3 regions of the Priestia sp. MDV22-iso46 genome follow, and region 3 is predicted to be linked to each of the others. Evidence: riboswitches for the same ligand, from Rfam matches in the RefSeq annotation. Region 3 holds a riboswitch; each other region holds the start of a gene.

Region 1 (11,052 bases), on a different contig from region 3:
AGTGTCAGTTAATAACCAGCGCCCTACTACAGAAGTGTATTACGAAATTCAAAAAATCAGCGGTATTCGAAGCATTGAAGTTGAAAATGTATAAATAAAAAACGGCCAATTGGCCGTTTTTTATTTATATTTTTCAATCTGCTGTAAAAATTCCCGCTGTTTTACTAGAGACAGCCGGTATTGATCATTGATAATTTCTGTTAATAACTCATGTTTACGGCTCTTTGACACATTCAATCTGTGGATAAGAACTCTGCATTCATACAAAAACTGTGTATACTGTGTGTAACTCTCATCATAATTTGAGGATAAGTCTTCTTTGATTCGTTTTGTCAACAAAGGACTAGCGCCATCTGTGGATATTGCTAGCGATAATCTCCCTCTAGAAAACTGTGCAGGAATCTGAATATTTCCATCGGAAAAACTGCTGGCCATATTAACCAACTGATCATTTTTAATATGCTGCTTAACAAACTTATTCACAGCTTGATCATTTGTAGCCACAACAATTAAAAAGACATTAAGTAAGTCTTCTTCTCCTACTTTTTTTCTTTTTACACGCAGCTGATCTTTAGCTTCCCACTCATTTATTTCGGCTGAAACAGTTGGAGCAACCACTGTAATGGCTGCTCCTTCTTGTAAAAAACCTTTAATTCTACGAGTTGCGATTGTCCCCCCCCCAACTACTAAGACCGAACGACCCTTTAAATCAAGCATAACGGTATACATCGTATTGATTTCCTTTGCTCGATAATAACGTTTTTACTTGGTGACTTAAAATGTGTGCAAGTCCATCATGATAACCTAGGTAGTTGGCTAAGATAAACTGCTGGGCATCTGTTGATAGCTGCTCCAATTCTTCCTTAATTTCGTTCATTAAAATACCGGTAAACAAAAGGTACGGAAGAACGAATACTTGCTTATACGAAGTTCGTTTAGCAAGGTGCAGGCCTTCTTTTAAAGTAGGAGAAGCTGCAGCTAAATAGCATGTGCTCACTTCTTTAAAAGCACCTTTCCCTTTTAGCAGTTGAGCTATTTCGTTAAAATCTTTTTTTACAGCAGGATCACTGCTTCCTCTGCCGACCAACAATACCATCGAATCTTCATGCTTATCCACATTGGTTTCCTTGATTCTCTCTACCAAGATATCAACAATTCGTTCGTCTACGCCGAACGGTTCTCCGTACAGCACTTCTACCTGGGGATAACGTTCATATACTTTGTGTATTTCTTCGGGTATATCATGCTTTGCATGCGCAGCTGTTAATAACAGAAGAGGCACAATTGCAATACGAGTAGCACCTTGTTCAATACATGCTTCAAATCCTTGTTCAATAGTGGGGGAAGCTAGTTCTAGGAAACAAACTTCTTGAATCGGTACATCTAGATTTTTTTTACATCTTTCAATAAAAGCAACTGCCTGATCAGCGCCTTCTTTTACGCGGCTGCCATGGCAAACATATAAAACTGCATCCATATAATCAACCTCTTTAGTAAGCTTCTTGTGCAAACGAATAGTAATGCTGTCCAGTCTTCTCAAACCAATTTAATCGGTCATGAAAATTCACAACTTCACCAACGATAATCATACTTGGATTTTCAATTTGTTCTTCTTTAACAATATCAACAATTGTACCAAGAGTTCCAGTTACAGTGCGCTGGTCCGCACATGTTCCCCAGTGAATCAATGCAATTGGCGTAGCTGAAGTTTTTCCGTGTTTCATTAACTGTTGGCAAATGTACGGTAAGTTCCGCACCCCCATATAAATTGCAAGAGTATCTACACCTTTGGCTAGGCTATCCCATTTGATTGCATCATGCTCGCTATCTTTACGATGACCTGCTACAAAAGCAAAGCTTGCGCTGTATTCCCGGTGAGTGACAGGGATTCCTGCATAAGCAGCGGCTGCGATGCCTGATGTAATTCCTGGAACAATTTCAAATGAAATGCCCTGCTGCACGAGAGCTTCTGCTTCTTCCCCTCCGCGTCCGAAAACAAATGGATCTCCGCCTTTTAAGCGCGTTACAATTTTTCCTTTTTTAGCGAATTTCACTAAAAAGTTGTTAATTGTTTCTTGCTTGAGGGTATGATAGTTCGGAAGCTTTCCGCAGTAAATGATATCTGCATCACTTTTAGCATACTCCAGCAGGTCCTTATTCACTAAACGATCATATAAGATAACATCTGCTTGCTGAATTGCTTTCAACCCTTTTAATGTAATTAAATCTGGATCTCCCGGTCCTGCACCGACTAGATATACTTTCCCCATGAATGCCTTTCACCCTTCCATCATTTCCACGTCTCCGCAGCGCTCCCACATTTTAATTTGAATTAGAACAGCGGACAAAGTCCGCTGTCATTTAGATAAATTTTCGGTTAGCTAAATATTCAATAACAGTTTGTACACATTCTTCTACAGACTGTGTGCTTGTATTAATTGTTAATTCAGGGTTAGCCGGTGACTCATACGGAGAATCAATTCCTGTAAAATCACGAATTTCTCCGCTTCTTGCTTTTTTGTAAAGGCCTTTTGGATCTCTTTTTTCACATTCTTCTAACGGACACTCCACGTATACTTCCAAAAATTCATTCCCCTCTAAGATCTCACGCACTTGAGCGCGGTCCTCTTGGAATGGAGAGATAAATGCTGTGAGTACCACTTGACCGCTGTCTACAAATAGTTTAGAAACCTCACCGATACGGCGAATATTTTCTGTACGATCTTCAGCAGAAAACCCTAGATTCTTATTTAAGCCGAAACGAACATTGTCACCATCTAATACATAGTTGCGAATATTTTTATCAAAAAGCGCTTTTGCCACTGCGTTTGCTACGGTAGATTTACCTGAACCCGAAAGACCTGTAAACCATAATACAAAACTGTGATGATTATTTTGCTCGCGTCTTTCCTCTTTTGTAATTCCAGCATCATGCCACGTAATGTTTGTTGATTTGTTCACTTCAACCGCTCCTTATTTTGAAGATACTTTTTGTTTTGCTAATCCTTTAATTAACACTTCAATTACTTCTTTACGGCTGAATGTGCTTGGTGGCACTTCTCCGTTACGAAGCATTTCACGTACCTTTGTTCCAGATAGAATCATATGATCTTCTTTGCTGTGAGGGCATGTTTTCGTTGATGCCATCGCTTCACACTTCTTGCAATAGAAGCTGTGTTCAAAGAATAAAGGTGTAATTCCTAATTCATCTGCTGTAAAGTTACTGAAGATTTTTTGTGCGTCATATGTTCCATAGTAGTCACCAACACCAGCGTGGTCACGGCCTACAATGAAATGTGTGCATCCAAAGTTTTTTCGAACCATTGCATGGAAAATAGCTTCTCTAGGTCCAGCATAGCGCATCGCAGCAGGGAAAACTGCTAAAGCTACACGATCGCTAGGATAATAGTTCTCTAAAAGTACTTCATAACTTTCCATACGGATATCTGCTGGGATATCATCTGACTTTGTTTCTCCTACAAGTGGATTTAAAAACAGGCCGTCTACAATTTCTAATGCCGTTTTTTGAATATATTCGTGCGCACGGTGAACAGGGTTACGAGTTTGGAATCCAACAACTGTTTTCCAACCGCGTTCTTCAAATGCTGCTCTTGTTTCAGTAGGATCTAGGTAATACTTTTCAAAACGCGTTTTAGGTGTACGTTCTACAAGTACGATTGGACCTGCTACATATACATTTGGGCGCTCCATCATTTTTTTCACGCCAGGATGAGCAAGTTCTGCCGTGCGGTACACGTTCTCCGCTTCTTTTTCTTTATTTGGCGTATATACTTCAGAAACTTCTAAAACACCATACGTTACGCCGTTTTGAACAAGTTTTACTTTGTCGCCAATGTTTAATTCTTTAGCTTGCTCTTCTGTTACAGGAAGAGTGATAGGAATACTCCATACTGTTCCATCTGCTAAACGCATATTTTCAACAACTGATTGATAATCTTTTTCTCCTAAAAATCCTGTAATTGGGCTGTAAGCACCAATTCCAATTAGTTCTAAATCACTTAGGGCCATGTTATCTACTTCGATTTCTTTTGTTAGTGACGTGTAGTCATATGTTGGTTGATATAAATTAATTAATTCTCCACCGTGTGCTTGAATTGTTGTCATTTTGTAAAATCCTCCTTAAATAATTAACACAATATAATAAAAAGCACTTGAATCACGCAGTCATTTTTTCTTTTTCCGACTGCAAGCTTGCTCTTTTTCTTCTAGTCGCTCTAGCTAAGCTTAGAACACCTGCTGTGGCAATACATCCGCTAGCTAGCACCACAAATGAATATAAGTCGCTTTCAAGTACTAATTTCACAAGAACATATGAGATTACGAGTGAAAATACAGGGGATACCACCCAAACCTTTAACATTTGAATGACCACTTCGCGCTGTTCTTTCGTGAATCCCGTTTTCGCTGCTCCTATTCCAATAATAGAAGACGTAGTGACCTGTGTAAGCGGTACTGGCAAACCAAACAGTGAAGCGACTGTGACAAGAGAAGCACCAGTACCCGAGATAATGCACCCTTCTCCTACAGAATAGCGAGTAATTTTTTTCCCGTTTGTTTCAATAACTCGGCCTCCTAGTAAAAGTGCTCCGAGCGCCACTGCCAATCCTCCTGCTATGACACCCGTTGTGGCATCCATTAATCCAGCTCCTACTAGAGGACCGACAGCATTTGCCACGTTATTCATTCCAGCTGAGAAGGCTTCAAAGAATCCCGTCGCTATAACTAAAATCGTTAAAACTCTTTTCCACTTTCCCTCTGCTTCTTTTTTATGCGCTCTGCGTTTTATCACTTTTCCAATCAAAAAAGCAATGACAAATGAAACTAGTGGAACAATAATCCAAAAAGACATGACAACTAAAAGTTTTTCCACATACAGAGATTGATAAGCTACGCCTACTCCAACAACTGAACCAACCGTTACTTCACTTGTTGATAGAGGAATACCAATTAAATTCGCGAAAAAGAGTGACAGCGTTGCAGCAGCCAGAATGATAATAACTAATTCTACTGATAGCAATTTTTCAGGTATGATACCTGAACTGATGGTTTTTACCACCTCGCCGCCTCCGATAATGGCTCCGAGCACAATACCTACAGCACAGATGAACAGGGCTACTCTTCGCTTTTTAATCGCACCGGAGCCGTATGAAACGCCCATAGCTGCTGCTGCACCGCTTGCCCCAATATTCATTGCAAAAAAAAGCGCAATGATAAAGGCAACATATAAAAGCATCATTTATTCAGCTCTTTCGTATTTAAGATTCGTGTAATCCGCATTCAACTTTTTGTGTACCTGCCCATCTTCCTGAACGTAAATCGTCTACATTGTAGGCAGGTGCGGTACAGGGTTCACAGCCGATACTTGGGTAGCCTTGATCATGAAGTTTGTTATATGGCAAATCATGCTTATACACATAGCGCCAAATTTCCTTCCAAGACCAATGAATTAACGGACAAACTTTCACCTTCTTGAATTTCTCATCCTTATTAAAGTAATTCGTGCTGGCACGAGACTCAGACTGCTCGCGTCTCAAACCAGAAATCCACGCATCATAAGGAGCAAGAGATTCTCTTAATGGAATGATTTTTCGAATTTGACAGCATAAGTTAGGCTGACTCTTCCAAAGCTCATCTCCATGTTTTTCAGCTTGTTCTGCAAGAGTTAAATCCGGTTTTTTCATATGAATACGTAAATCAGGGAAGCGTTCTTTAATTGCATCAATCACTTCATATGTTTCTTTAAAATGAACGCCTGTATCTAAAAAGACAATTTCAGCATCTTTTTTCACTTTTGAAATTAAATCAATTAACACGATCCCTTCGATCCCAAAGCTTGATGCATAGATAATTGAATCTCCGTAGGTATCATACGCCCACTGCAATGCTGAAAGGGCTCCTTTTGTTTCATCTTCACTGTCGAACTCTGGAAACGTATCACTCCAGTTTTCGTACGTATATAAGTCTGCCATTTTCTTCACTCCAATTCTTAGTTATCCGCGTTATCCAATAAAAAAAGACGGTTTTACCCACTAGAATTGGATAAAACCGCCTCTAGTGTGTCTAGTCAGCGAAACTATTTAATTCTTACTTTGCTTCGACATGCCCAAAGATTTGTTTTAAGTCGGGGGTTACAGTCATTGGTGTCCCTCCTCAAATTATCGCTTGCGCTATATCAAAATAAAAAGTCTTCCATATTGAAAGACTGGGTAGGCAATAAATTTTCACCTTATCTTTCAAAATGATACACACTTTGCTGGAATTAGCACCTTGCTAAGCAGGTTGCCGGGGTTCAACGGGCCAGATCCCTCCACCACTCTTGATAAGCATTTTTTAAAAATTTTAGCATATTTAGAATATTTGTCAACATTAAAAATCATATATCCGATAAGAAAACTATACTTTAAATTCACAGAAATATCTATACTTTTATTTAAAACAACATATGTAAATTTAAACCAAATGTGAACATATCAGTTTATAAAACGCTTTCTTTTTCTCCAACTTTTTATATTCTCTTGCTAAATAAAACACAAAACCTCTCTATAAAATTAATAAGGGATTTATAAGCTTTACGGATAATTCACCCACATTAGCACACATTACAGATAACACTGACTGACAGATAGGAGCTATATAAGATGGAGAGACAACCTTTTCAATTAGACGATACAATTAAAAATAATGTGCGAACATATTTACAGCAGATTTCAACTGAAGCCTCTAATTTAATTAAACATTTAGACACGAGTGATCATTGTATACTATGTGATTTTGAGGAGATGCGAAAGTTATTTCAAGATGTTCAAGCTACGGCTGCCTCTTATTACTTGCGTCATTACTTATCGCCTTATACATTTGAATATGCTGCTCTGTCCTTAGCTATTCATAACCTTTCTGAGAAACGTCACGGCGCTTTAATTGTCATTGAACGGGAACAAAATGTAGACCCTCTTATTCAAAAAGGAATGCCTATTCAAGCTCCTGTCAGCGCTACGCTAGTTGAGACGCTGTTCTATCCAGGGACACCCTTACATGACGGAGCCGTCCTAATTAGAAATAATCAGCTTATCTCAGCTGCTAATGTTTTACCTCTCTCGTCTATTATTTCAACGACCAAAAAATTGGGAACACGTCACCGTGCAGCCATTGGAATGTCGGAAAAATCGGATGCATTAATTTTAGTTGTCTCTGAAGAAACAGGCAAAATTTCGTTTGCACTTGATGGAAGCCTCTACCCTATTCACTCCAGCAAAAATATGATTTAAGAGCCCTTTCCTGATAAGCAGCCCTATATTGACTTCTATATCCTTTCTCTTTAATATATTTCATAGTTTTTACATACTATAGATACGGGTGATGCATATGACAATTTTAAAATTTGAACATGTAGGCGTTCAAGTAAAGGATATAGAAGAATCTATTGAGTTCTATACGCAAAAAGTGGGATTAGAGCTCATCGAAAAACTACCACATACCGATCCGTCTTTGAAGCTAGCTTTTCTAGGTTTAGAAGGCAATGTAATTGTAGAGTTAATTCAAGGGTATAACTCAAGCTTACCTAACGAAGGTAAAGTTCATCATTTTGCGCTGGCAGTAGACGGAATTGAAGAGGAGTTTGAGCGTTTAAAATCAGCAGGCGTTTCATTTGTGGAAGAAAACATTGTAACTTTGCCAAATGGAGCAAGATACTTATTTTTCTACGGTCCAGACAAAGAATGGATTGAATATTACGAAGTAAAAAGATAAAGATATCTTATACCTTCAGTGAAAAATGGTCATACTGTGGCTATGACTAATCACTGGAGGTTTTTTTATGATGGAATGGCTATTATTTCGACTTTTTCGTCGTTCTATTTTAGTGCGGCTTCTTTTTATTATCGGCTGCCTTGTTCTGCTTTTCGGCATGCTTATACATTTCCTAGAGCCGCAAACGTTTGGGAATGTGTTTGAAGGAATTTGGTGGGTTATTATTACAATCTCTACTATAGGGTACGGTGATTTTGCTCCGACCACTACGATTGGAAGGTTAGCTGCAATTATTTTAGTCCTGATCGGAACGGGATTTATTACCACTTATTTTGTTACGCTTTCTAAAATTGCTGTTTCCGCTGAGAGCGCTTATTTGGAAGGAAATTTAAAATTTTATGGAAAAGATCACTTCATCGTTGTTGGGTGGAATGAGCGCGCCAAACTCGTGTTAGAGTCTTATCGCGACGCATTTCATAAAGAAGACATTGTTCTTATCGACGACTCTCTGACTAAAAATCCCATGATTTGTGATCGCGTTCATTTTATTAAAGGAAGTCCCTCTCATTATGAAGTATTAGAACTTGCCAACGCTCGGTACGCAAAAAAAGTGCTGATTACTGCCGATCAGCATAAGACAGAAGAATATGCAGACATGAATACTATTGTTACGTTAGTCGCGCTGCAAGGATTGAACCCTTCTATTTACAGCATCGTTGAACTGTTAACAAAAAAGCATATTCAAAATGCACAAAATTTGGGGGTGAATGAAATGATTAAAACAAACGAGTTGATTAGTCAAGTCATGTACGAACATATTTTTGTGAAAAAATCAGAGAGTTTAAAAAAAGAATAGTTCCTTCAATTACTGAAGCAGCGCATCTTCTGCCTCTCTAATTAGCTCTTCTCCTAAGCTGATATACTTTTCTGGAAATGAAGCGTCTGCGTCTTGGGGTTCTGCAAACTGATTAAATGAAGCACTCACATTTCCATTGTGAACATCGTCATCTAGACCAATTTGATATTTATGTGAAAGTAAAAATGGCGTGCCAATCTGTACGGTTGTTCCTTTAGAATCCAGTTCTCCATTCGTAGCTGTAAACGGGATACGTAAAAACTGATAGCCGACTTCATCATTCATCTTATAGTCGAATGAACCATGGTCATAATCCCAATTCCCTCCAATGTTATACCCAAGCGGCTTAAGCGTTTTTTCTAATTCGTAAAGCTTGAATAATGCGCCCTCTAATCTTGAAGATAATTCAATCATGTTATCCCTCCTCTGTTTTAACATGTCCTCTTTCCAGCGTTTTATCCTTTATCTCAAAAGCAAAAAAGAGGTTGAGACATAACTAAATGAATCCAACCTAAAGACGAACAAACTGGATAAAGTAGCTCGTATAAATCGCTTGTGACACCGTGATGTCCGTGCAAGGCTTCGCTTTCCGCGGGCAGGCGCTGAGCCTCCTCGTCGCTTGCGCTTTTCCCCGCAGGAGTCTATGCCTTGCCCTCCAATCAACTGCTAGAAGGACCTAAACAGATGAAACTATATTCACCATAACAAAAAAAACGAACCACTAATCAAACATGTTGATCAATGGTTCGTTTTCCACTTGGGCTAAAATACTTTTGTAACGCCCTCTTTTTACTTACTTCAAACGCTTTTCTAATTCTGCTTTTTTCTCTTCAAAACCAGGTTTTCCAAGAAGAGCAAACATATTTACTTTGTATGCTTCTACTCCCGGCTGATCGAATGGGTTTACGCCTAATAAATAGCCGCTGATTGCACATGCTTTTTCGAAGAAATATACAACATATCCGAACGTATACTCATCTAGCGCAGGAATGTTCACAACTAAGTTTGGAACGCCTCCATCTGTGTGAGCAAGCATTGTACCTTGGAAGGCTTTTTTATTTACAAAGTCAACTGTTTCACCAGCTAAGTAATTTAATCCATCTAAGTCCGCTGCATCTTCTTCAATTGTTAGCTCATGACGAGAATCTTGAACTTGTACAATTGTTTCAAAAATATCACGACGACCTTCTTGTACATATTGACCTAAAGAATGAAGATCGGTTGAGAAGTTAGCAGATGAAGGGTAAATACCTTTTTGATCTTTTCCTTCACTTTCGCCAAATAACTGTTTCCACCATTCAGCAAAGTATTGAAGAGCTGGCTCATAGTTAATCAGCATTTCAATTGTTTTTCCTTTATTATAAAGAACATTACGAGCTACAGCATATTGATAAGCTGGGTTCTCTTCTAGCTCTGATGATGAGAATGCTTCTTGAGCATCAGCTGCCCCTTTCATCATTTGTTCGATATCAAGACCCGCAGCGGCGATTGGTAATAAACCAACTGCTGTTAATACTGAATAACGGCCGCCTACATCGTCTGGAATAACAAATGTTTCATAGCCCTCTTCATCCGCTAATGTTTTTAATGCGCCACGCGCTTTATCTGTTGTTGCATAAATACGCTTGCGTGCTTCTTCTTTGCCATATTTCTCTTCTAATAATTTACGGAAGATACGGAAAGCAATCGCCGGTTCTGTTGTTGTACCAGATTTTGAAATAACATTAATAGAGAAATCTTTATCTTGTAAAACATCCATTAAGTCTTTCATGTATGTTGAGCTGATGTTGTTACCAGCAAAAATAACTTGCGGAGTTTTACGCTGTTCTTTTGATAATGTGTTATAGAATGAATGCTGAAGCATTTCAATAGCAGCACGAGCACCTAAGTAAGATCCTCCAATACCGATAACAATTAATACATCTGAATCAGATTTAATTTTTTCTGCACTTTTTTGAATGCGTGCAAATTCTTCTTTGTCATACTCCGTAGGAAGGTCGACCCATCCTAAAAAGTCGTTTCCAGCACCTGTTTTCTCATGAATTGAATGGTGAGCTACTTTCACGGCATCACGTAAGTATGTAAGTTCATGTTCACCAAAAAATGATAACGCGTTTGAATAATCAAAACGAACATGTGTCATAGTCTGTTCCTCCATTAAAATATCTTTATTTTTCACTTTATCGAAACTGTTAGCTGAATTCAAGTGAATCCACTTACAATTTGACACAATCATTATAGTTTGTTGAAACTGCAATCATTGTATGTACCCTTTTATTTAACGATAAATTCAGTTGTGAAGTCAACTAATGTTCTTTGATTATAGGACGTAATTCATGCACGATTACGCAAATAATAAGCAAATAAAAAACGACTACAGAGTGGTCTTCAATCGTTTTTTATTTGCTTATCGGGTGGTGCAATATAGT
Region 2 (11,052 bases), on a different contig from region 3:
ATCAAGTATTTACAGCTACTATTATTTCAGCAGTCGTAGCTACGCTATGGATGGCTCTTGCAGCTAACTATCCAATCGCTATTGCTCCCGGTATGGGAATGAATGCATACTTTGCTGCTTTAGTTGTTGGTTCAAATGGAAGCATCGACTATGCTACTGCTTTTTCAGCTGTATTCGTAGCGGGTATTATCTTTATCATCCTATCGTTAACATCGTTTCGTGAAAAATTAATTGAAGCTATTCCAAACAATTTAAAGCACGCGATTAGTGCTGGTATCGGTTTATTTATTGCTTTTATCGGGCTTCGTTCAGCCGGTATTATTGTTGCAAATAAATCAAATTTAATTGGACTTGGTGATTTGCAGTCTGAAAAAGTAGTTTTAACACTGATTGGACTTGCGATTACAATCATTTTATATACGCTAAATGTAAACGGCGCTTTATTCTTCGGTATGATTATTACGGGATTAATTGCTTTCTTTAGAGGACAGCTTTCATTTGATAAAGGTTTGTTTGCTTCTCCTCACCTTCCAGACGGCTTAATGATTTCAAATCCTTTTGCTGCTTTTGGAGATGTTATTCATCATGATTTGTACACAGTTGTTTTTTCTTTCTTACTTGTTACAATTTTTGATACAACAGGTACAATGGTAGGAGTAGCTCAACAGGCCGGTCTTATGAAAGGTAATAAGATGCCTCGCGTACGTCAAGCATTGCTTGCTGACTCATTTGGTACAACGATTGGAGCTTTATTTGGTACAAGCCCAACAACGGCTTACGTTGAATCTTCATCTGGTGTAGCAGCAGGCGGACGTACAGGTCTAACGGGTGTGACGGTAGCCATTTTATTTATTGTTGCAGCGTTCTTTAGTCCGGTTGTAAGCTCGGTTTCTGGCGTAGCAGCTATTACTTCACCTGCATTAATTATTGTCGGAAGCTTGATGATGGGCGCTGTAGCTAAAATTAATTGGAATGACTTTGATGAAGCGTTCCCTGCCTTTTTAGTTGTTCTAGCGATGCCTCTTACATCAAGTATTGCCACAGGAATTGCGCTTGGTTTCATTTCTTATCCGTTAATGAAGCTGGTAAAAGGAAAAGGCAAACAAGTCCATCCGCTTGTGTATGTCTTTGCTGTTTTATTTCTCTATCAGCTCATCTTTTTACCGCATTAAAAAAGCTTGGAGATTCGTCTCCAAGCTTTTTTTATTGAAAGTGATTGTTATTTTCTTTTGTTTGATAAAGATAATTTTCCACATAGATTTGTTCTGCATCAGAAGCATTCTTTATTCCTTCTTCTGGATCTAACTCGATACTTCTCTTTTTAGCTATATAATCCACTAGCGCCCCAAACCCTAAAAGACCGCCTATGATCCCAGCAAATACAATCCATATTGGCAATCGCTTCACGTCCTTATTCTTTTAATTGTATCATCCTCAGCACAACAGGTAAATATTAACATAGTTATCCATTTGTAAATAAAACGCTTTTTACCAAATATACGTAAAAAACTTCTTTGTATTTGGTATACTAAACTCACGGCATGTTCTACAGAGAAAGGGGCTTAATTGCATATGAACAAACAGCTTGGAACGTTAATGTTTGTTATTTTTATGGTATTTGTCGGCTTTGGAGTGATCATCCCCATCGTACCTGAAGTTATTCGTGCCACGGGTGCAAGCACGGTCAATTTAGGAATACTAATGGCTAGCTATTCGATCGCATCTTTTATTACTGCACCTTTTTGGGGGAAGCTTTCCGATATAAAAGGCCGGCGTCCCATATTACTTTGGGGCTTACTCGGCTTCAGCGCAAGCTTTTTTCTTTTTTCGGTGGCAGAAAACTCTCTGACTTTAATGTATACGTCGCGCATCATCGGAGGTTTGTTCGCAGGAGCTGTTATTCCTTGTGCTTTTGCATATACTTCTGATAGTACAGATGAAGAAAACCGCACGAAAGCAATGGGACTGTTAGGAATGTCGATTGGCTTAGGCTTTATTTTTGGACCGGCATTAGGCGGCGTCCTTTCATCTTTCGGCTTGTTTGTTCCCTTCGTTATCTCTGGTATCTTGTCACTGATTATGACAGCGTTCTCATTCTTTACGTTAAAAGAATCTTTACGAAAAGAATCTGCTGCCAAAGTACAGACATCGAGATGGCATGACTTCACGTCAGATTTTCAAGGAGCTATGAAGTATTTATATGTTCTTTCATTTTTAGCGACTTTTACGCTCGCTGGTTTAGAAGCTACTTTTCAATTTTTTCAAATAGCGAAAATTAATGCTACTCCTACCACAATCGGATGGATGTTTATGGCGAGCGGTTTAACTCAAGCGCTGATTCAAGGCGGTGTGCTGCAGCGATTTAAAAAAGGAAATGAAAAAAAGCTGATGGCCATTGGCTTATTGGTTTCAGCAATAGGATTTACGTCTATTTTGTTATCTTCTAGTGCCGTTAATGCTACCTTATTTTTGTGCATATTTACAGCAGGAAATGCCCTTATTCGTCCTTGTGTCCTCTCATTAATTACGATGAGAACCAAAGTAGGATATGGCTCTGCTTCGGGGCTAACTGCCTCAATGGATAGCTTAGGGCGTATTTTTGGCCCTCTGCTTGGTGCATTTGCCTTTAAACTCAATATGACGCTGCCTTTTATTATCGGAGCAATTGTCACTTTAGCTGCTTTACTGCTGATTCAGCGCCATACAGCTCTAGATTATTCTGAGCAAACACTCTCATCGTAGAGGCTGGGAAAACATTATTTTAGTTGAAAGAAGATCCGAACGATGAATCGAGATTCTTGATGGAGAATCCAACGCGTTCGGATTTTTTTATTGTTATGAGTATACTAGCTGTGTTGATTGGAGAGCAAGGCGGAGACTCCTGCGGGATAAGCGGAAGCGACGAGGAGGCTCAGCGGCCGCCCGAGGAAAGCGAAGTCTTGCACGGAAATCAGCAGCCGATTCCTACTAGCGCATGTAGCTCATTTGTTGGTCTTTGGATTAATTTAGCGATGTCTCAATCTCTTTTCATCGTTACTAACACAAGATTATCAGCAGCTGCAGTACGTTTTATAATTGAAAACCGATGAGCTTCGTATAGCTTAATCGCAGGTGTATTTTTTTCGGCTGTAGACACGATACATTCACATTCAGAATATCTTTGAAGTACATGTGTTAAAAGACGGCTTCCGATTCCCTTTCGAAAGTCCCGAGGACGCACAACGAGGCGGCAAATCGTTAATCGCTCATTTTCTTTTTCAAACGACAGCACTCCTGCTAGCTTACCTTCAATCATTTCTCCGATAAACACTTCCTTGCTTTTCATAATATCTTCTTTGCTTTCTGTAAGCTGAGGAATATCTGAAAAACCAATGAGCCTTGCTTCTTCTTGATAAGCTTCTACTTGCACAGCTACTATTTGAAGAGCGATATCCACTCTTTGATGTTCGAGGATTTGAAGCATGAAAACCACTCCATTTCTTTCACAAATTTAGACAAATTCCATGTTTTCACTATATCCAAACGCCTTCCTTGTACATATTGTATTATGTACCGAATTAGCCAGGAGGTGTTTATATGCATATCAATGCTGAAAGAATTAGAGAAGCAACAGAAGCGATTGCTTCTACTGAGCTTGAAACATTTATGTACCAAGAGCCAACTGCTCGTCACAGACGCTCTCGTCGTCGTTCTACTCGCCGCACTACTCGCCGCACTACTCGCCGTTCTACTCGTCGTTCTACTCGCCGTTCTACCCGCCGTTCTACTCGCCGTTCTACTCGTCGTTCTACTCGTCGTTCTACTCGTCGTTCTAGCCGTCGCCGCTGTCGCTGCGGTTCACCTTGCTGCTCATATCCATGGTTTAATAAATCATTTGGCTGCTGCTTTAAAGGGCATAGCTGTCGTCGCTAAATAAATCTAAAGCAAGTCGAGTTTAAAACATACGCGGCTTGCTTTTTTTAAGATTTTTATTTTATATAATCATTCGTTTTACTCTTCTAAAAAAAGAAAACAACGTATAATAATGGGAAAGAATCTCTCTTAAAAGGAGGCCTATCCATGCACTTATCTTTTGATCATCTTGTTCATTTTTCACCTGATCCTATTAAAGCTCAGAAAGAACTAAACGAATACGGAATAAATGTCGTTAAAGGCGGCATCCATGAAAAATGGGGCACTTTTAACACGTTGGCTTATTTTAACCTCAGCTATATTGAATGGCTTGGACTTAGAGATATCGCGTTAGCTCAAACTGTTACAGATAATGACCTTATTCAGCAGCTTGTTAACGAACATACACCGGTTGGTCATTTTGGTCGATTTGCATTTCGTACAGATGATATGGATTTGCTAATAAAAGAGCTGGAAAGCAAGAATGTCACTGTAAAAGGTCCTGTAGCGGGTTCTCGTCAAACCAATGATGGAGAAAGACTTCAATGGAAAATGTGTTTTATTGAAGCTGACCACGATTCCCTGCCTCTTCCTTTTTTTATTGAATGGGGTGAAACAGAAGAAAAACGCAAGCCAAAGCTAGCGGCTCTTTCTTCTCACCAAGCTGGTCAGCTGCAGCTAAAAAATATTTACTGTGCTGTACATAACCTCGAAGAATCCATCAGCAAGTGGACGAAACTGCTTGACATTCAGTCTGCCCAAAGCTACAAAGACTCTTTACTTGATGCACGTTGTCAAAAACTATATGTCAATGGAGGAAACCTTATTTTTTGCAGCGGAACACAAGGTGTTGTCCATGATACATTAAAAAAAGTTGGAGAGCGTCCATTTTTGGTTGAATTAGATCACGCTCTAACACCGCAACAAATTACCGTACAAGGAGCTTCTTTTAAATTCAACAAATAAACATCCGCGGACGGATGTTTATTTATGTGCTTCCTTTATAGCTTGATAAATGAAATGAGGCAAAATTCCAAAGGAATACTGAACGTCTAATCTTTCGGTCCATTGATGCGCATCTCTTCCCAGCGGTCCAATGTTCAGCACCGGCACCTTCAGCTCCTCTAGCTCTTCTAGCGGGATATAATACCCTTTATTCCATAGCGGCATATTTGCTACCAACGTGTTAAATGTATGAAGCGGATGCTGCAGGCTGGCATAGCTTAAATCCGAAATTCCGCCAAAATAACTTTGTTCAACTAGCTCCACTTGGAATTGCTCTTTGGCAATTGCCTGTACGTTTGACAAAATCTCTTGTACAAACGGATCATCATGTGAACAAACGGCCGGATAAAGAGGCGGCGTAAAAAATAAGACCATCATCGGAGCTGCTTCTTTACATAAACCAGCTAAAGAGTTTACTAATTTAATGGTTTTATTTCTATCATCATCCTCTTGTGCCAAAAGTGCTGCTTCCATTTCTTGCACATATTTTTGACCGTGCTGTTTGACTGCATGAGTATAAAGTTCTTCATACGTCCATACGTTCACGTCAAGAGATGAACCCTCCATTCCCGCAGCATACTGCCTAGCGGCTTTATTATAGTGTTTTTTCACATTCAAAGCCGCTTTGTCAGCCGATTTCAACAGCAGATCTGTTACTTCTTTAAGAGAGCGGTTTAACATAAATAAATTAAATAATACAACGGCAGAGTGCGGAACTTGAACTGAATACTCTTCTTTTAAATCTTTTTGTATCAGCACCGTAGGAGGTGGACTCGTTTCTTCTCTTACTTTTTCGCAAAAATCAACGTTTAATTCTATTTCTTTTGTTAAATAAGAAGCTAGTAAATTAGCATTTAAACCAGCTAGCGGTTCCCCTACATGAGTTTCTTTTCCATAACACAAAAAGCTTGGCATGATCTTCCCAATCGATCCTGAGTACACATAGTTCGTTTGATCTCCAGGATAGCGGCTGAACACTGGTTCTGCATTTAGCATGAGAGAAAAATCCAGCTGATGTTTGCGGGCAAGTTCTAAAAGAACAGGCACTGCTTTTCTCATCCCAAGCGAATTTACTTCTTCATCCGGCACCGACAGCAGCAGGATGTTTCCGTCAAACTCTCCGTTGCATGCTCGTTCAACCATACTGATATGCAGGGCAATGCCTGCTTTCATGTCCATCGTTCCTCTGCCAAAAAGCCAGTCTCCTTTTATCATATCCTTTTGTACGTGCGCCGGAACTTGTTCCATATGGTTATAAAAAGTACTCGTTAATGTATCAGCGTGAAAAGCATCCTTTTTCCACTGTCCATAATCTTGTACATCCACTACATCGTAATGACTTACTAGTACAACTGTTTTATTCGTATTTTTCCCTTGAACAAAAGCTGTGACAATCGATCGCCCGTCTCCTGTTGAATGAAGCTCGACTTGCTCGTTTTTTTGAAAGTAAGGCAGCTTCAATAAATAAGACGCTATCGATTCAGCCATTTCCACTTCTGCCATCGTTCCTGTCACGCTAGGTATAGAAACCAATTCGCTTACAAGTTTTTTTAACTGTTCTTTTGTTTGATACAAAGATGTTTTGTTCGACATACCCTTCATCTCTTTCCTTTTTCTAAATTTTCTATCAAACAAAACCATTCGTCAATCCCTTTGACAGAGACTCTTTCATTCTATCCCTATGTATCATAGTATGGCGCTGCCTTTACGCACATGATAAAAAAAGAGTGCGCGGCTAGGGATAGCACCGCACACTCTTTTTTTACTTTTCGTCATCTTCTAAAAAGTCTAGGATACGATCAATAAGCTGTTCGCTTCCTGCATCGTTTCCGTGTTCAAGAGACATTTCCATTTCAATGCTCCTTTCATAAAATATTCTTGTTTTATAACATACCACAATTCATTTCGAATGTAACCTTTAATTTGTGTAAAAATTTCGACAATTTATGATTAATTTTAAAACCTGGTGAGTATTGATTATACCCACCAGATTCTTTGCTTGTCAAAAACCATGCTTTCTATTTAAAAACACTTAAAAAATAGAGGCGCGAGCAGACTTCTTCTATAAAAGACAGCCTACTCGCTCAAGCTTGGAACAGCATGATGAATAAATTTCTAGTTCATTTGCTTTTTGTACATCTTTAATATCTATGCCTACAGCATATGTACGAACATGGTTTTCGACCACAATTTCATAAAATGTTTCTAATTCCCGATAAGCTACTTGATAATGCTTTCCTAATAATTTCACTGCTTCCTTTAATGCTTTCTCTCCTGTATGTGCTGCAACTGCTGTATGACTCATAAAACCCTCTCCTTTTAGAAAAATAAAAAAACTCATTTTGCTTTGATGCAAAATGAGTTTTTCACCCGTTTTATCACCCAAAGCACATGCTTTGCTGGTAGGAGCACCTTACATTCGTAGGTTGCTGTGGAGTCAAAGAGCCAGATCTCTCGTCCACTCGTGATAACTTTTTTAATTTAAAATTTATTTTATCAAACAATTCCATCCCCGTAAATAGAAAAATAAAAATATTTTAATTTTTTCGGTAATGGAATGAATTCAAAAAATGAAAGCTTAGATTAGCAAAATAAGAAGCTGCTACAAGTAATGCCTCTTCATTTAATGAAAAAGAAGGATGGTGCCATTCATATTCTCCAGCTGTACCCATCCATACAAAAAATCCTGGTACATGCTGCTGATATACGGCAAAATCTTCTCCTCCAGGCGATTGTTCAGCTTCTACGACTTGATAACTAAGATCCTCTGCCGCTTTAGTAACTAGTTTTTCCAGCGTATCATCATTGTTTACTACAGGAAGATATGGATACCATTTAACGTCTACTGAAGCCCCGAAAGCTGCGCCAATCCCTTCAGCAGTTCGTTTCATAAGAGCCGGTATTTTTTCTCTCGCTTCTTCTTGAAAGGTACGCACAGTTCCTTCAAGCGTTACTTTGTCAGGAATGACGTTCCACGAGCTCCCTCCATGGATTTGAGTTATGCTGACAACAACATTTTGAAAGGGGCTGAGATTACGGCTGACAATGGTTTGTAAACTAGTAACAATTTGACCAGCAGCAGCAATTGGGTCTATTGTTTTTTCAGGGATACCTGCGTGACCTCCTACTCCTTTGACGTCAATTTCAAAACGATCAACACTTGCCATTAAAGGTCCCGGTTTGATACCAATGGTCCCTACAGGAAGATCCGGTTTGTTATGCATCCCAAATATCGCTTCCACTCCTTCGAGCACACCTTTTTCAACTAGCATTTTTGCCCCAGAAGCCGTTTCTTCGGCTGGCTGAAAGATAAATCGAACCGTACCGCAAAGCTCCTGCTGACGCTCTTTAAGAAGGATAGCTGCTCCGATTATAGAAGCCGTATGAAAATCATGGCCGCATGCGTGCATAACACCGTTCACTTCAGAAGCAAATGGCAGATTGGTTTTTTCTTCAATTGGCAGCGCATCAATATCAGCTCGAATAGCGATAATAGGTCCCGGCTTTCCTCCCACAATTTCTGCTACTGCTCCTACGTCTAATTGGAATTCATCCGCTATAGAAATATCATAGTGTTTTAACCACTTTTTAATACGTTTAGTTGTTTCATATTCTTTCATTGAAAGTTCTGGAAACCGGTGCAGCTCACGGCGTATGTCTATTAGCTCGTTTAGTAGTAATTGATCGGTCATATTTATCACTCTTTCACATTTCTTAATTTGGATCACTTCTCTATCTTTTACGACAAATAGTGTACCTCATTGAATTTTTTATAAAGAAATACGGTCGTATAACCTTCTGCAAGGTGCTTTTCTTTAGCTTGAACATATCCTTTTCGTTCATACATCTCAACTAACCAAGGATGTTCTTTTGCTGTTCCTAAAGACACACCTGGTGATTTAAACGTATTTTTTATTACCTCTTCCTCTACTAGATGCAGCAGCTTAGAACCAACGCCTTTCCTGGCAAACGACGGGTCCACTGCAAACCACCAAAGATGCGGAACAGCAAACGGACCTGGATGTTCTCCCCAAGGCATTCGTATAGATACAGTTGCAGCGATTCTTTTATCTTCTTCATATACATAGCAAAGGTTTTGAGAAATATTTTTCTTAACAAGGGCAAGATCAGCAGTAGCTGCTAAGAAAGGAATGCCTCGCTCTCGAATAGGCTTATATGCTTGTAGAGTTAAGTTCAATAAGTTATCTGCGTCGTCATTTGTTGCCAAACGGAATTCATTCTTCATCTCTTCGTCTCCTTATGCAGTGTTTAAATATTTTATTTAACTTATAAGTTTACTAAGAATTAAAAAAGACAGACTGCCGCCTTGCGTACTCACTATACAACGGCTTTTATAACGTGTCAATTTTCATTATCTCTTTCTATGAAAGCTATCATAAAAACCAATACTTACAGTTTCTTATACTGAACAAATATCAATAAATCCCCTTACGAAACCCCTTTCATTACTTTCGTTAAATTTTCAACCGCAATTATAGAGCGACGTATGATAAAATAGAACACGGTAGTTGTAAGAAAAGCAAACAGAAATGTAATCACTAGCATAATCGAGGCTGCTTGCTCTTGTTTCATAATAAGATAATAATTTGTCACTTCAATTACAGTAAGTGTTATGACCATCATATATAGCATTTCACATGTAAACTTTGAAACGCTTTTTTTATTTTTCATTCCCTATACCATCTAAAGAAATAGAATGTCTAATCTATATTAGTAGTATCGGCATATTTTTATATGTTTTTGTAAAAACTAAAGAAGAATTGAAGCAATTATTATTGGCGCTTTTCCACTAAATATTGGAATACATATCATTCTGCAAGGCGCTGCAACAGCAGTTGATAACTGTCTGATTATTCTTTCATTTGACCAAACTCTACCTTTGCTTATAAAATGAAGATTTGTAGAAAGGAGTACGAAAAATTTTATGTATACGTATCAAACAGGCAATCAAACAATTGACTACAAAATTGAAGTCGTTCCAAATAGAACCGATATCACGGTGCAAATTTGTGACAAAGAAGGGGTAAAAGTTATTATCCCAAGAGGTCTTAATGAAAACAATGTGCGTTCAATCATCGCACGCAAAGCAACATGGATTTTAAAACAACTAAACGGTTCACAGCCAGCTGAGGAAAAGCCAGCTGCTCCAAAGAAAGAAGCAGTAAAAAAAGAAACAGCTAAAAAAGAGGCTCCTAAAGCAGCAGCTTCTGCAGCTAAAACTGGTTCTTTTGAAGAGGGAGACAAATTCCCTTACCTAGGACGTCAATACCGCTTAAACATCGTTCGTGGAGATGTAGCAAAGGCTGCAATGACATTCCGTGCAAAATTCATTGCTACAGTACCTCAAAGCTGGAACGAGCAGCAAACAAATGAAGGTATTGGACAACTATTAACAGAATGGTACCAAGGCCGCGCAGGTGAAAAATTCCAAGAAGCTTTGAAATCTGTTAAAAAAGCAGCAGACAATGCTCCTGAATCTGTTAAGTGGGACGAGTTAGGTGAAGAATACGCTACGACTCAAGATAATACAATCGTATTAAACTGGCGTTTGCTAACAGCTCCTCTTGCAACAATTGAATATGTCATTGCTTCTCAATTTACAAATGCAGATGAGTTATTCGAAGATGCAGCTGAACGCAAACAGTGGTTAAGCGATAACACCCTAAACGCATTTTAAGTTTATACATAAAAAAAGCACGCGGCGAACGCGTGCTTTTTTTATTTGGATAGAAGTACTCGAATAATCTCACTGCTCAAAAATTAGTTAACCTGATAGGTTCATTCAAGAGCAGTTTATAAACAAATATATAATATACATGTTTAAAGTTTTATTAATCTAATTTTAAAAGCAGTAAGTAAGACTAAACTGATTCTATAAAAAACTGCTTTCTATCCTTTTAATACTCTAAACGCTTCTCTTACTTTTCGTGCAAAATCTAACGGTGGCTCTACGGATTCAAAATGCATATACATTGCTCTCGGCTCTTCAAATAGCCAATGGTTGTGAACGGCCGTAACCTTAATATCTCTTTTTCTAAGCTCCGTTAATAATGGATTTACCTCTTCTTGCAAAAGCACGGTTTCACCTAGATTTAGCGCTCTTCCTTTGCTATCTAAATCTTCAAAAGTGAAAAA
Region 3 (11,052 bases):
TAAGCCTTGAATATAAGGAAAATATCCTGCTTTTATTTTCTGCGTCATTTCTTCGGTCATCTCTTCTTGAAAGCTATAAGCAACTAAACAAAAAATTCCTAACGTTGAACCAGAGCACGCTGAAAATTCATACCACTCCATTTCAGGAACACTGTGCCGGTGAGCATCGAACCAATTCTCTAATCGTGGAACTCTTTCCTTGATTTCAACATGCTTATGTATTTGCAAATCACAATAATAATTAGCTAGTTCTAATAAATGTGAAGAGACTATATGGTAATTACAAGCTTTTCGCAAGGACTGCTGACAAGTCTGGACAAGTCCGGCTAAGTATCCTCCGTCGTCTTTATCCGCTCGAAAACGATAGTAATCCCCAAGAGGTGCATGAGGAGTCAACGCATCTGGCATCGATTCATGTAAGGCGGCAAAATCTTTAGGGTCTAGCGAATTGCTGCGGTCACATAAGTTATCTAAGTAATCGCTGATTGTTTGGTAGGCAACAATAAATTTCACGCATTCAATCATGTTTTCTTTCGCTAAAATCGATAGGATACCGCCTCCTTCACAATGAAAAGTTTTTGTATCGATACTTGCCAATGCTTGAGTACGCAATTCTTTATTAGGAATCTCTTTTGCTCGTTCGCGCCAATGATTAAGCTCATGATGAACGACAGGAAACACTTCTCGATAGATTTTTCTCATTAATGAAATAGGATGAGACGGAATCTTCATTTATTTTCACCTCAATTTTTTACCGCACTTATTAAATGTGAAGATCGACAAAACTTTTCGCATATGTAAAAACGTATTCTCTTTCAGGCTCATTAAAGATTTCGTGATACAGCTGAGACCATTCTTTGTAGATTTTTTCACTTAGCTCTATTTCATCAAACCACTGCCTAACAATCAGCTTTTCAATAATTTTATCTTCTCCTGCCTGCATCACAAGAAGCGGGACATCAGGCAAACGATCGATATCTTTAAAAGCTAAGTTGACAGCTTGGATCAATTCCCGGTACCATCTTACAGAAACTTTTGTAACATACAGTGAGTCATTTTCATCTTCATCTCGAACTTCTTGGTTTCTTGTTGCTTTTTCAACAGTGAGACCTAAATCGAAAAGTTTGTTCGGCATGACTTTATTTAACCCTTTAGATAGCATATCTAAATAAGCCGGTACTTGCTCTTTTAATCCTAGACAAGGAGAGGAAAGAATCGCACCCCATATAGGGAGGTTTTTTGTCTGGAGCGTACGAATAACCGCCAGTCCTCCCATACTGTGACCTAACAGGAAAATAGGCAAATCATATTTTTGCGCTTCACGTACCCATTCTTCCACTTCATACACATATTCATCAAAGGATAGGATATGTCCTCTTCTTCTTGTTGTTAAGCCTTGGCCAGGAAGGTCTCCCATAATTACGTGCATTCCAACCGAACGCCACATCTCAATCAGCCAGCGATAGCGTCCGTGATGCTCCGCTGCTCCATGGACCATGACAATAACGCCTTTTGGATTTACTGCTTCCCATTTATGCATTTGAGTTACTCCTTCTTCCTTTTTTTGTTTACCTGCTTAAAAAACCTTTGTACACTTACATTAGAAGATTTACTACTTTTTTTCAACTAATAAAGGGAGATGATTTGATGATTTATCCGTATAAAGAAAAAATGCCTACCATTGCACCCAGCTGCTTCATCGCAGACTATGTCACGATTACTGGAGATGTCACCATTGGTGAAGAAAGCAGCATTTGGTTTAACACTGTTATTAGAGGAGATGTTTCACCTACGATTATTGGTAAACGAGTAAATATACAAGATCAATCAACACTCCATCAAAGCCCAAATGCTCCATTGCTTATTGAGGATGATGTGACAGTAGGACATCAAGTTATTTTACATAGCTCCATCATCCGCAAACGCGCGCTCATTGGCATGGGTTCTATTATTTTAGACGGTGCAGAAATTGGTGAAGGTGCTTTTGTCGGTGCTGGAAGCTTAGTGCCTCCCGGTAAAAAAATACCACCTAATACTCTCGCACTCGGCCGACCTGCTAAAGTGATCCGCACTCTGACAGAAGAGGATTTAAAAGATATGCAGCGCATTCGTACAGAATATGTAGAAAAAGGGCAGTATTATAAGTCTATTAAGAAATCTGATTCTTCATTATAAAGGAAACGTTCCCTCAGAAAGTCACACTGAGGGAATTTTTTTAGTATCTCCACAAACTCTCCAATCATGTTCTATTCTCTCCACAATTGTAAAGAAATTTCCATATTAATTTACATCGTTTTAGTACTGCCTCCACAATTAAAGATTAAACTGAATAATAAAGACGTATTTATTGAAAAGGGAGCGACTCTATGAAAGCCAAGTTAATTCAGTATGTATACGATGCCGAATGCCGATTATTCAAAAGCGTAAACCAACATTTTGATCGAAAGCACTTAAATAGATTTTTACGTTTACTAACTCACGCCGGAGGAGCCACTTTTACCATTGTGATAGCGTGCTTGCTGCTATTTCTGTATCCTTCATCCGTCGCTTACGCTTGTGCGTTTTCTCTAGCCGTTAGTCATATTCCAGTCGCCATTGCTAAAAAACTATATCCGAGAAAACGACCTTATATTCAATTAAAACATACAAAAGTGTTAGAAAATCCATTAAAAGATCATTCATTTCCATCTGGGCATACAACAGCTATTTTTTCGTTGGTTACCCCTCTTATGATTGTTTATCCAGCCTTCGCTGCTGTTCTTTTGCCTCTTGCAGTAATGGTAGGAATTTCAAGAATTTATCTTGGCCTGCACTATCCGACGGATGTCATGGTAGGTCTGATACTGGGCATCTTTTCGGGTGCTGTTTCACTGAACATATTTTTAACTTAATTGATAGGAGGAGTACTAATGAGAATTGCTTTATTTACGGATACATTTGCTCCAGAAGTTAACGGAGCTGCTAAAACACTTTATCAATTTACTCAGTACGTCAAATCAAAGCAAATTCCCATCCAGGTATTTGCTCCTGAATTTGCTCATGATCAGTCATTTTCAACGTATGTTCACCGTTCGCCCAGCATGCCGTTTTTCCTTTATCCAAACAGCCGCTTTTCATTGCCAAACGTTCTAAAAATTAAAAAGCAGCTGCAGGCATTCAATCCTTCTATTATTCATTTGGCCACTCCTTTTACAATGGGGCTTTGCGGCTCCTATTACGGGAAAAGATTAGGTGTTCCTCTTGTCGGCTCTTATCATACCAATTTTGATGATTATTTATCTCACTATGAACTTGAAAAAATGCGTGTACCACTGCAAAAATATATGAAATGGTTTTATAAACCTGTACAAAAAATATTCGCTCCCTCTGAAGTGACCAAACAGCAGCTAGAAGAACAAGGGTTTCACAACGTAGATATTTGGTCGCGAGGAGTAAATCATAAATTATTTCATCCCCACTATGACCGCTTTGATATTCGTATTAAATATAATATAAAAAAACCCTACATCTTAACGTATGTAGGAAGATTAGCTAAAGAAAAGAACGCTGATTTTTTAATAAAAATCGCACGATCTCTACCTGATCATATCCGCCATCAAATTCACTGGGTTATTGTGGGAGACGGCCCTTTAAAAGAACAAATGCAGCAGCAAGCATCTGAGCATATGACATTTACAGGCTTCCTTGAAGGTAAGCAACTTGCTCATATCTATTCATCATCTGATTTGTTTGTTTTTCCTTCAGAAACAGAAACCTTCGGAAATGTTGTACTGGAATCTCTTGCTTCTGGAACTCCTGTAGTGGCAGCAAATGCAGGAGGAGTTAAACAGATGGTTCAGCACGGGCGAAACGGCTACCTTTGCAAACCTCACTCCTTAGAAGAATTCAGTTCGGCTATTACAGATTTACTCGATGATTTGCATCAGCGTCTTCACTTTGGCCATGCAGCGAGACAATACGCTCTTACTCAATCATGGGACGCCATTTTTCAGCATTTGCTTTCAGAATATGAAAGTGTCGTAGAAAAATCTGCTGCAGGTATTCAATGGGCATAAAAAAATCTCCGTTTTCACGGAGATTTTTTTATTATTTAGCTAAAGCTTGAGTTTTTAATGCTTCCGCTTTGTCTGTGAACTCCCAAGGAAGCTCCACATCCGTACGACCAAAGTGGCCGTAAGCTGCTGTTTGCTTATAAATTGGGCGACGTAAATCAAGCATTTTAATGATGCCTGCTGGACGTAGGTCAAAGTTTTTGCGTACTACGTCTACTAGTACTTCTTCAGAAACTTTTCCTGTACCGAATGTATCAATTGAAATAGATACTGGTTGTGCAACACCAATTGCATATGCTAGTTGTACTTCACATTTATCAGCAAGATCAGCTGCTACAATGTTTTTCGCAACATAACGAGCTGCATAAGCTGCTGAACGGTCTACTTTTGTTGCGTCCTTACCAGAGAATGCACCGCCGCCGTGACGAGCATATCCGCCGTAAGTATCAACGATAATTTTACGACCAGTTAAACCAGCATCTCCTTGAGGACCGCCGATTACGAAACGTCCTGTTGGGTTAATGAAATACTTTGTATTTTCATCAATTAACTCGTTTGGAACAACTGGATTAATAACATATTCTTTTAAGTTACGTTGAATTTGCTCTAACGTTACTTCTGGGTGATGCTGGGTTGAAATAACAATTGTATCGATGCGAACAGGTTTGTTGTTTTCATCATATTCAACTGTTACTTGTGTTTTACCATCCGGGCGAAGGTAAGGAAGAATTTCTTCTTTACGTACTTCTGTTAGACGGCGAGCAAGTTTATGAGCTAATGAAATTGGAAGAGGCATTAATTCTTTTGTTTCGTTACATGCATAACCAAACATTAACCCTTGGTCTCCAGCTCCGATTGCTTCGATTTCTTCATCTGACATTTGACCTTCACGTGCTTCTAACGCTTGGTCTACACCAGCAGCGATATCAGCTGACTGCTCGTCGATAGATGTTAATACTGCACAAGTTTCAGCATCAAATCCGTATTTTGCACGAGTATAGCCAATTCCTTTAATTGTTTCACGAACTGTTTTAGGAATATCCACGTAAGTAGAAGTTGTAATTTCACCACTTACTAAAACTAAACCAGTTGTTACGCTTGTTTCACAAGCAACACGAGCATTTGGATCCTTTGCTAGGATAGCATCAAGAATTGAGTCAGAAATTTGGTCACAAATTTTATCGGGATGTCCCTCTGTAACAGATTCTGACGTGAACAGACGACGTTGTGTTGACATCAGTTTTCCTCCTTATAAATACGATACATTGTGATACGGTACTCATTCCCTTATTTTCACTACACGTTAAAAAATATAAAAAAACCTTTCCTTGTATCGAGGAAAGGTATCAAATTCTACATAAGCCTTTCACTCTTATCGATCAAGGTTGTGCCCTTGCATCAGGTTAGCACCTTATCGTCTACACAAAAAAATGACGATGGTTGCTGGGTTTCATAGGGCCTGTCCCTCCACCAGCTCGGGATAAGAGAGTATCCGTTCAAGGACATATAATACATGAAAAAGCGCTTCACTGTCAACAACATTCAAATGGAAATCATCTCTTTATGTTTGAATGTGTTTTAATGTAACATACTCAAATTCCGAAATAGTACATCTTATTAAGAATCATCACTAAGTTTAGTTAATAAGACAGATCAAAATGAGGCTTTCACTTAAAATAGCTTCACTTTTTTTGCTCCTATCACATATACATGTGTCTAAAATAGGTATAACGTACATTTTTTTATAATACACAAACATTTTTAGTTAAATAGTATAGAATAATTAAATAAATGTGTTATACTAATTATAAATTTCAAACATTAATGAATAAATAATAGCTAAAAAAGGAAGGTAGTGCACATGAGTACTGTTGATATGTCTATCGAATTAAATGGTTTGCTTCAATTAAAAACAACAAAACACCAATTATCTGTTCCACAACTTGTTGAAAAAATTCTAGCTCGACGCGAAGGAACGCTGACTTCTACAGGTGCTGTGTCAGTCGAAACCGGAAAATATACAGGTCGCTCTCCTTTAGATAAATTTATTGTAAGCGATGCTGTGTCTTCAAAAGCGGTTGAATGGGGACCTGTCAATCAGCCAATTTCTGCTCAGCGATTCGATGCGCTATACAAAAAAGTCTTAACCCACTTAAAGAAGCAGGATGAACTTTTTGTTTTTAATGGATATGCTGGAGCTGATAAAAAGTATCAGTTACCAATTCAAGTAGTTAATGAATTTGCATGGCATAACCTATTCGCTCAGCAGTTATTCATTCGCCCTTCAGCCGAACAAAAAACAAATGATGATGTGAAGCCGTTTACAATTGTAGCAGCTCCAACGTTCAAAGCTGATCCTGAAACAGACGGGACGAATTCTGAAACCTTCATTATTCTTTCGTTAGAGCGACGCATCGTGCTAATTGGAGGAACTGAATACGCTGGTGAAATGAAAAAATCTATTTTCTCAGTGATGAACTTCTTGCTTCCTCAAAACAATATTCTATCCATGCACTGTTCTGCTAACGTAGGAGAAGAAGGTGACGTTGCATTATTCTTTGGTTTATCTGGAACGGGTAAAACAACGCTTTCTGCTGATGCAAACCGTCGTTTAATCGGAGATGACGAGCACGGTTGGTCAAGCTCTGGTGTATTTAATATTGAAGGAGGATGCTACGCGAAGTGCATTCAGCTTTCCGAAGAAAAAGAACCGCAAATTTTCAATGCAATTCGCTTCGGCGCCGTACTGGAAAATGTAGTGTTAAATCAAAATACGAAAGTAGCAGATTACAATGATAATAGTTTAACAGAGAATACTCGTGCCGCTTATTCAATTGACTCTATTGATAATACGGTATTGCCAAGCGTTGCTGGGCACCCTACAGCTATTGTCTTTTTAACTGCTGATGCCTTCGGCGTCTTGCCTCCAATCAGCAAGCTTACAAAAGAACAAGCAATGTACCATTTTCTGAGCGGATACACTAGTAAGTTAGCTGGAACAGAGCGCGGCGTAACATCGCCACAGGCTACTTTCTCTACATGCTTTGGTGAGCCTTTCTTACCCCTTGCTCCAACAACTTATGCAGAAATGCTAGGAAAGAAAATCGATGAACATAATGTAAATGTATACCTTGTAAATACTGGATGGACCGGCGGTGAATACGGCGTGGGCGAACGAATGAAGTTAAGTTACACTCGAGCTATGGTTCAAGCAGCCCTTGAAGGAGAACTAGCTAATACCGAAACAGTAACAGATGCTATTTTTGGTTTATCGATTCCAACTCATGTTCCGGGAGTTCCTGATGAAGTGCTTCAGCCTTCTAAAGCATGGAACGATGCGACAGCTTATAACCAAAAGGCAACTGAGCTTGCTGCTAAATTCAAAGCTAATTTCAAGCGTTTTAATGATGTAGCATCTGACATTTCAACATTAGGCGGACCTAGAGTCTAATAAAAAACCGATCGTCTATAAGACGATCGGTTTTTTAGTTAGTCGAATGTAATTTTGTCAGTTCATATGTGACAATGGTTTTTTCCTGCTCCATTTCTACCTTACGCACAACAGCAGTTCCAATACATTCTCCATTTTTCGTTTTGTGAATGTTTAATGGAATATCTAACGGATACAAGCGATATCCTTTTTTCTCAATTTGAAAAATGTTATCCGTTACACGCTTTTCGTTGCCTTTTGTCACAATCATTGTATTTAATTCTAGCGGCATCCCCATTTTTTCTCACTCCTCACTGTTATTCTACTTGTTTTCTCTATCGTAGCATATCTTTTATTGCGCTTTCATCCACTTCGTTAACTTCTTCACCGTTTCTCGGTTTTCTTTTGGTGGAAAAGCATGTGGAAAGTTTTCGAAGTACCAGCTGGTAACTTTTTTATTGGACTTCTTTAGTTTAGATTCGAGCTGATAGGAATGATCAATCGACACGTTTTTATCTTCTAAACCATGAATAAGCAAGACCGGCGGCTCGACGAGATGAGCACGATGCAAAGGTGTCCTCCATTCGTATCTTTCAGGATATTTAGAAGGCGTTCCTCCAATCACCCGCTTCATCATTCTTCTTAAATCTTCTCTTTCTTCATATGTCAGCACCATATCCGTGACGCCTCCCCATAACACAAGAGAACGGCTGTCGTTTTTTTCAATGGCTGTGAGTAAAGCCATCACTCCCCCTCTTGAAAACCCAAAAATATGAATGCGGTCATGGTAGACGTTAGGGAGCTGTTTCAGTAAATCGTAAGCAGCAAAAGCATCGTAACGATCATCTCCCGCAAAATCTTCGTTTCCTTCGCCTCCTTGATTTCCCCTATAGAACGGAGCCATCACAATAAAACCTTGAGAAGCAAATTGAATGAGTCGAGCAGGACGAACCGTTCCTACGTTCTTAATACCTCCCCTTAAGTATAAAAAGCCGTCATACATTCCTTTTTCTTTTGGCTCTGCGAGCATTCCTTTAATCTTAAGCCCTTGACATGCATATGTAATCACCCACAGCGCCACGCGAGGGTTTGATGATGGGAAACGCTGTTTATGAAGAATTGTTCCATCTTTCATTTTTTTCCTCCATTCTTTATATAACTAGCCTGCTTTCTCCCGCTAAGGTGTACTTTCAATTGTTGACTAATACTTCTTTGATTTTACACATAGTTATATAGGCACTCACCTTCTTCCACTTCTTTACATACATTATCATAAAATATTTTATTATTTTAAGGAGGTTTGCTTTATGAAACCAATCAAATGGCTTTTTTCTTTGCTTGCTATTATGATTTTACTCATTCCACTAATTAGCTGCAGCAAAACAACATCTGTACAAACGGTTCGTGTTGGCGAAGTAACTCGCTCTATCTTTTATGCTCCCCAGTACGTCGCTATTTCAAAAGGCTTTTTTGAAGAAGAAGGACTAAAGGTAGATTTAAAAACAACGTGGGGCGGAGATAAGACAATGACGTCACTTTTATCTGACGGCATCGACGTCGCTCTAGTCGGCTCGGAAACTTCAATCTACGTATATGCACAGGGGTCTAGTGATCCCATCATCAACTTTGCACAACTAACCCAAACCGACGGAACATTTCTAGTAGCGCGTAAAAAAGTCAATCACTTCTCATGGGATCAGCTTAAAGGCAAAACGTTTCTTGGTCAACGCAAAGGCGGCATGCCGCAAATGGTAGGGGAATATGTGTTGAAACAGCATAATATTGATCCTAAAAAAGATGTAAAACTCGTTCAAAACATTGATTTTGCTAACGTTGCGAATGCTTTTGCTTCTGGCACTGGAGATTACGTTCAATTATTTGAGCCAACGGCTAGTATTTTAGAGCAACAAGGAAAAGGACATATCGTTGCTTCCTTCGGAAAAGAATCAGGAACAGTTCCTTATACAACATTTATGGCCAAAGAAAGCTATTTAAAAGATAACCCTGAAGCAGCGGCTAAATTTACTCGAGCTATTTACAAAGCACAAAAATGGGTGAATACACATAACACAGATGAAATTGCTGAAGTGGTTGCACCGTATTTTGAAGATACACCTAAAGAAACGCTGAAAACTGTTATTGACCGCTATAAATCCCAAAAATCCTTTGCAACTAACCCTTTATTAGATCAAAAAGAGTGGGATCATTTACAAAAAATCATGGACGAATCTGGAGAACTTCCAAGACACATCGATCACAGCAAGCTAGTCAACACAAAATTCGCAAAAGATGCAATGAGTGAGTAATATGACAAAACTTCACATTCAAGATGTTCAGCATATGTATCTTACGACAAAGTCTGCTACCACTGCACTTGAACATATTAATTTGTCTATTGAAGAAGGAGAATTTGTTTCCTTTCTCGGCCCAAGCGGATGTGGAAAAACGACGCTTCTATCGATTATTGCCGGCTTGATTGAACCATCGTCCGGCTCTGTCACAATAGACGGTGAAAATATCGGAACATCAGTCCCAAACATCGGTTATATGCTTCAACAAGATTATTTGTTTCCGTGGAAAACCATTAAAGAAAATATTTTACTTGGTCTTGAAATTCGCGGCCAGCTAACAGATGAAACAGAGAAGAAAGCTTTGTTACTTCTAAAAGAAATCGGTTTACAAGGCGTAGATAGCCTATATCCGCACCAGTTATCCGGAGGCATGAGACAACGCGTCGCTTTAGTTCGAACACTTGCTATTGACCCCGCTATTTTACTCTTAGACGAACCTTTTTCAGCACTCGATTTTCAAACAAAACTCAAGCTTGAAGAACTTGTCTCCAAAACGCTGATGACCTATCAAAAAACGGCCGTTTTGGTCACGCACGATATCGGCGAAGCCATTGCTATGAGCAGCCGAATCTTTTTATTCTCAGCCAAGCCGGGGAAAATCGCAAAAATATTTACGGTTCCTTCTATTTTACGAACCCTTTCTCCGTTTGAAGCACGCCAGCACCCTGTCTATAACGATTTATTTATGGACATATGGAAGGAGCTTGATCAACTTGAAACCCACTAGCTCCCTAAATACTCTTCACGAAAGCTACCTTCGCAAGGTTCGCGGCGAAAAACGATTAGTACTGAGCGTACAGATGGTCATTTTCTTAGCCTTTTTTAGCTTCTGGGAACTAGCTTCTCGTTTAAAGTTGATTGATCCTTTAATTTTCAGTTCCCCTACTAAAGTATGGCATTTATTTTTAATTAAACTTGCCGACGGCTCGCTAGCAGAACATATTGGTTTTACATTATTTGAAACGGTTCTTGGCTTCATTCTAGGCACATTGCTAGGTATTTTACTTGCAACGGCCCTTTGGTATTCAACTAGGCTTGCAAACATATTAGACCCTTACCTCGTTATTTTAAACGCCATGCCCAAAGTAGCGCTGGGCCCTATTTTAATAGTAGCGATCGGTCCAGGATTTTTCTCAATTTTAACGATGGGAGCGATTATATCCGTTATTATTACATCCATCGTCGTTTACACAGCCTTTAAAGAAGTTGATCCAAACTA

The links. A riboswitch is a leader RNA that binds a small molecule or an ion and turns the genes downstream of it on or off. The one in region 3 is predicted to bind S-adenosylmethionine.
Region 1: linked by a shared signal. The riboswitch ahead of AC4NPH_RS20900 (phosphoadenylyl-sulfate reductase) and the one ahead of metK (methionine adenosyltransferase) in region 3 are both predicted to bind S-adenosylmethionine.
Region 2: linked by a shared signal. The riboswitch ahead of AC4NPH_RS09045 (hypothetical protein) and the one ahead of metK (methionine adenosyltransferase) in region 3 are both predicted to bind S-adenosylmethionine.

What each region holds. Positions count from the first base shown of each region.
Region 1 is NZ_JBZVWT010000004.1:3,135-14,186, forward strand. It holds gene AC4NPH_RS20865 (MgtC/SapB family protein) at 1-94, shown strand, start outside; gene AC4NPH_RS20870 (NAD(P)-binding protein) at 121-729, opposite strand; gene AC4NPH_RS20875 (sirohydrochlorin chelatase) at 710-1,477, opposite strand; gene cobA (uroporphyrinogen-III C-methyltransferase) at 1,491-2,270, opposite strand; gene cysC (adenylyl-sulfate kinase) at 2,362-2,961, opposite strand; gene sat (sulfate adenylyltransferase) at 2,974-4,125, opposite strand; gene cysP (sulfate permease) at 4,178-5,257, opposite strand; gene AC4NPH_RS20900 (phosphoadenylyl-sulfate reductase) at 5,277-5,990, opposite strand; SAM riboswitch class I at 6,245-6,347, opposite strand; gene cdaS (sporulation-specific diadenylate cyclase CdaS) at 6,660-7,286, shown strand; gene AC4NPH_RS20910 (VOC family protein) at 7,384-7,767, shown strand; gene AC4NPH_RS20915 (potassium channel family protein) at 7,835-8,623, shown strand; gene AC4NPH_RS20920 (YugN-like family protein) at 8,633-9,037, opposite strand; gene AC4NPH_RS20925 (glucose-6-phosphate isomerase) at 9,417-10,766, opposite strand; gene AC4NPH_RS20930 (hypothetical protein) at 11,012-11,052, opposite strand, start outside.
Region 2 is NZ_JBZVWT010000001.1:1,756,122-1,767,173, forward strand. It holds gene AC4NPH_RS09005 (NCS2 family permease) at 1-1,172, shown strand, start outside; gene AC4NPH_RS09010 (hypothetical protein) at 1,204-1,398, opposite strand; gene AC4NPH_RS09015 (MFS transporter) at 1,573-2,742, shown strand; gene AC4NPH_RS09020 (hypothetical protein) at 2,766-3,089, shown strand; gene AC4NPH_RS09025 (GNAT family N-acetyltransferase) at 3,017-3,463, opposite strand; gene AC4NPH_RS09030 (CotG/ExsB N-terminal domain-containing protein) at 3,577-3,912, shown strand; gene AC4NPH_RS09035 (VOC family protein) at 4,060-4,857, shown strand; gene AC4NPH_RS09040 (M20/M25/M40 family metallo-hydrolase) at 4,876-6,489, opposite strand; gene AC4NPH_RS09045 (hypothetical protein) at 6,959-7,201, opposite strand; SAM riboswitch class I at 7,269-7,370, opposite strand; gene AC4NPH_RS09050 (M20 peptidase aminoacylase family protein) at 7,434-8,588, opposite strand; gene AC4NPH_RS09055 (GNAT family N-acetyltransferase) at 8,636-9,142, opposite strand; gene AC4NPH_RS09060 (hypothetical protein) at 9,346-9,540, opposite strand; gene AC4NPH_RS09065 (M48 family metallopeptidase) at 9,842-10,594, shown strand; gene AC4NPH_RS09070 (DUF1259 domain-containing protein) at 10,807-11,052, opposite strand, start outside.
Region 3 is NZ_JBZVWT010000006.1:33,120-44,171, reverse strand. It holds gene AC4NPH_RS23700 (tetraprenyl-beta-curcumene synthase family protein) at 1-732, opposite strand, end outside; gene AC4NPH_RS23695 (alpha/beta fold hydrolase) at 764-1,540, opposite strand; gene AC4NPH_RS23690 (gamma carbonic anhydrase) at 1,648-2,175, shown strand; gene AC4NPH_RS23685 (phosphatase PAP2 family protein) at 2,367-2,891, shown strand; gene AC4NPH_RS23680 (glycosyltransferase family 4 protein) at 2,910-4,055, shown strand; gene metK (methionine adenosyltransferase) at 4,087-5,289, opposite strand; SAM riboswitch class I at 5,422-5,539, opposite strand; gene pckA (phosphoenolpyruvate carboxykinase (ATP)) at 5,914-7,503, shown strand; gene AC4NPH_RS23665 (DUF2584 domain-containing protein) at 7,538-7,780, opposite strand; gene AC4NPH_RS23660 (alpha/beta hydrolase family protein) at 7,835-8,617, opposite strand; gene AC4NPH_RS23655 (ABC transporter substrate-binding protein) at 8,790-9,788, shown strand; gene AC4NPH_RS23650 (ABC transporter ATP-binding protein) at 9,790-10,560, shown strand; gene AC4NPH_RS23645 (ABC transporter permease) at 10,547-11,052, shown strand, end outside.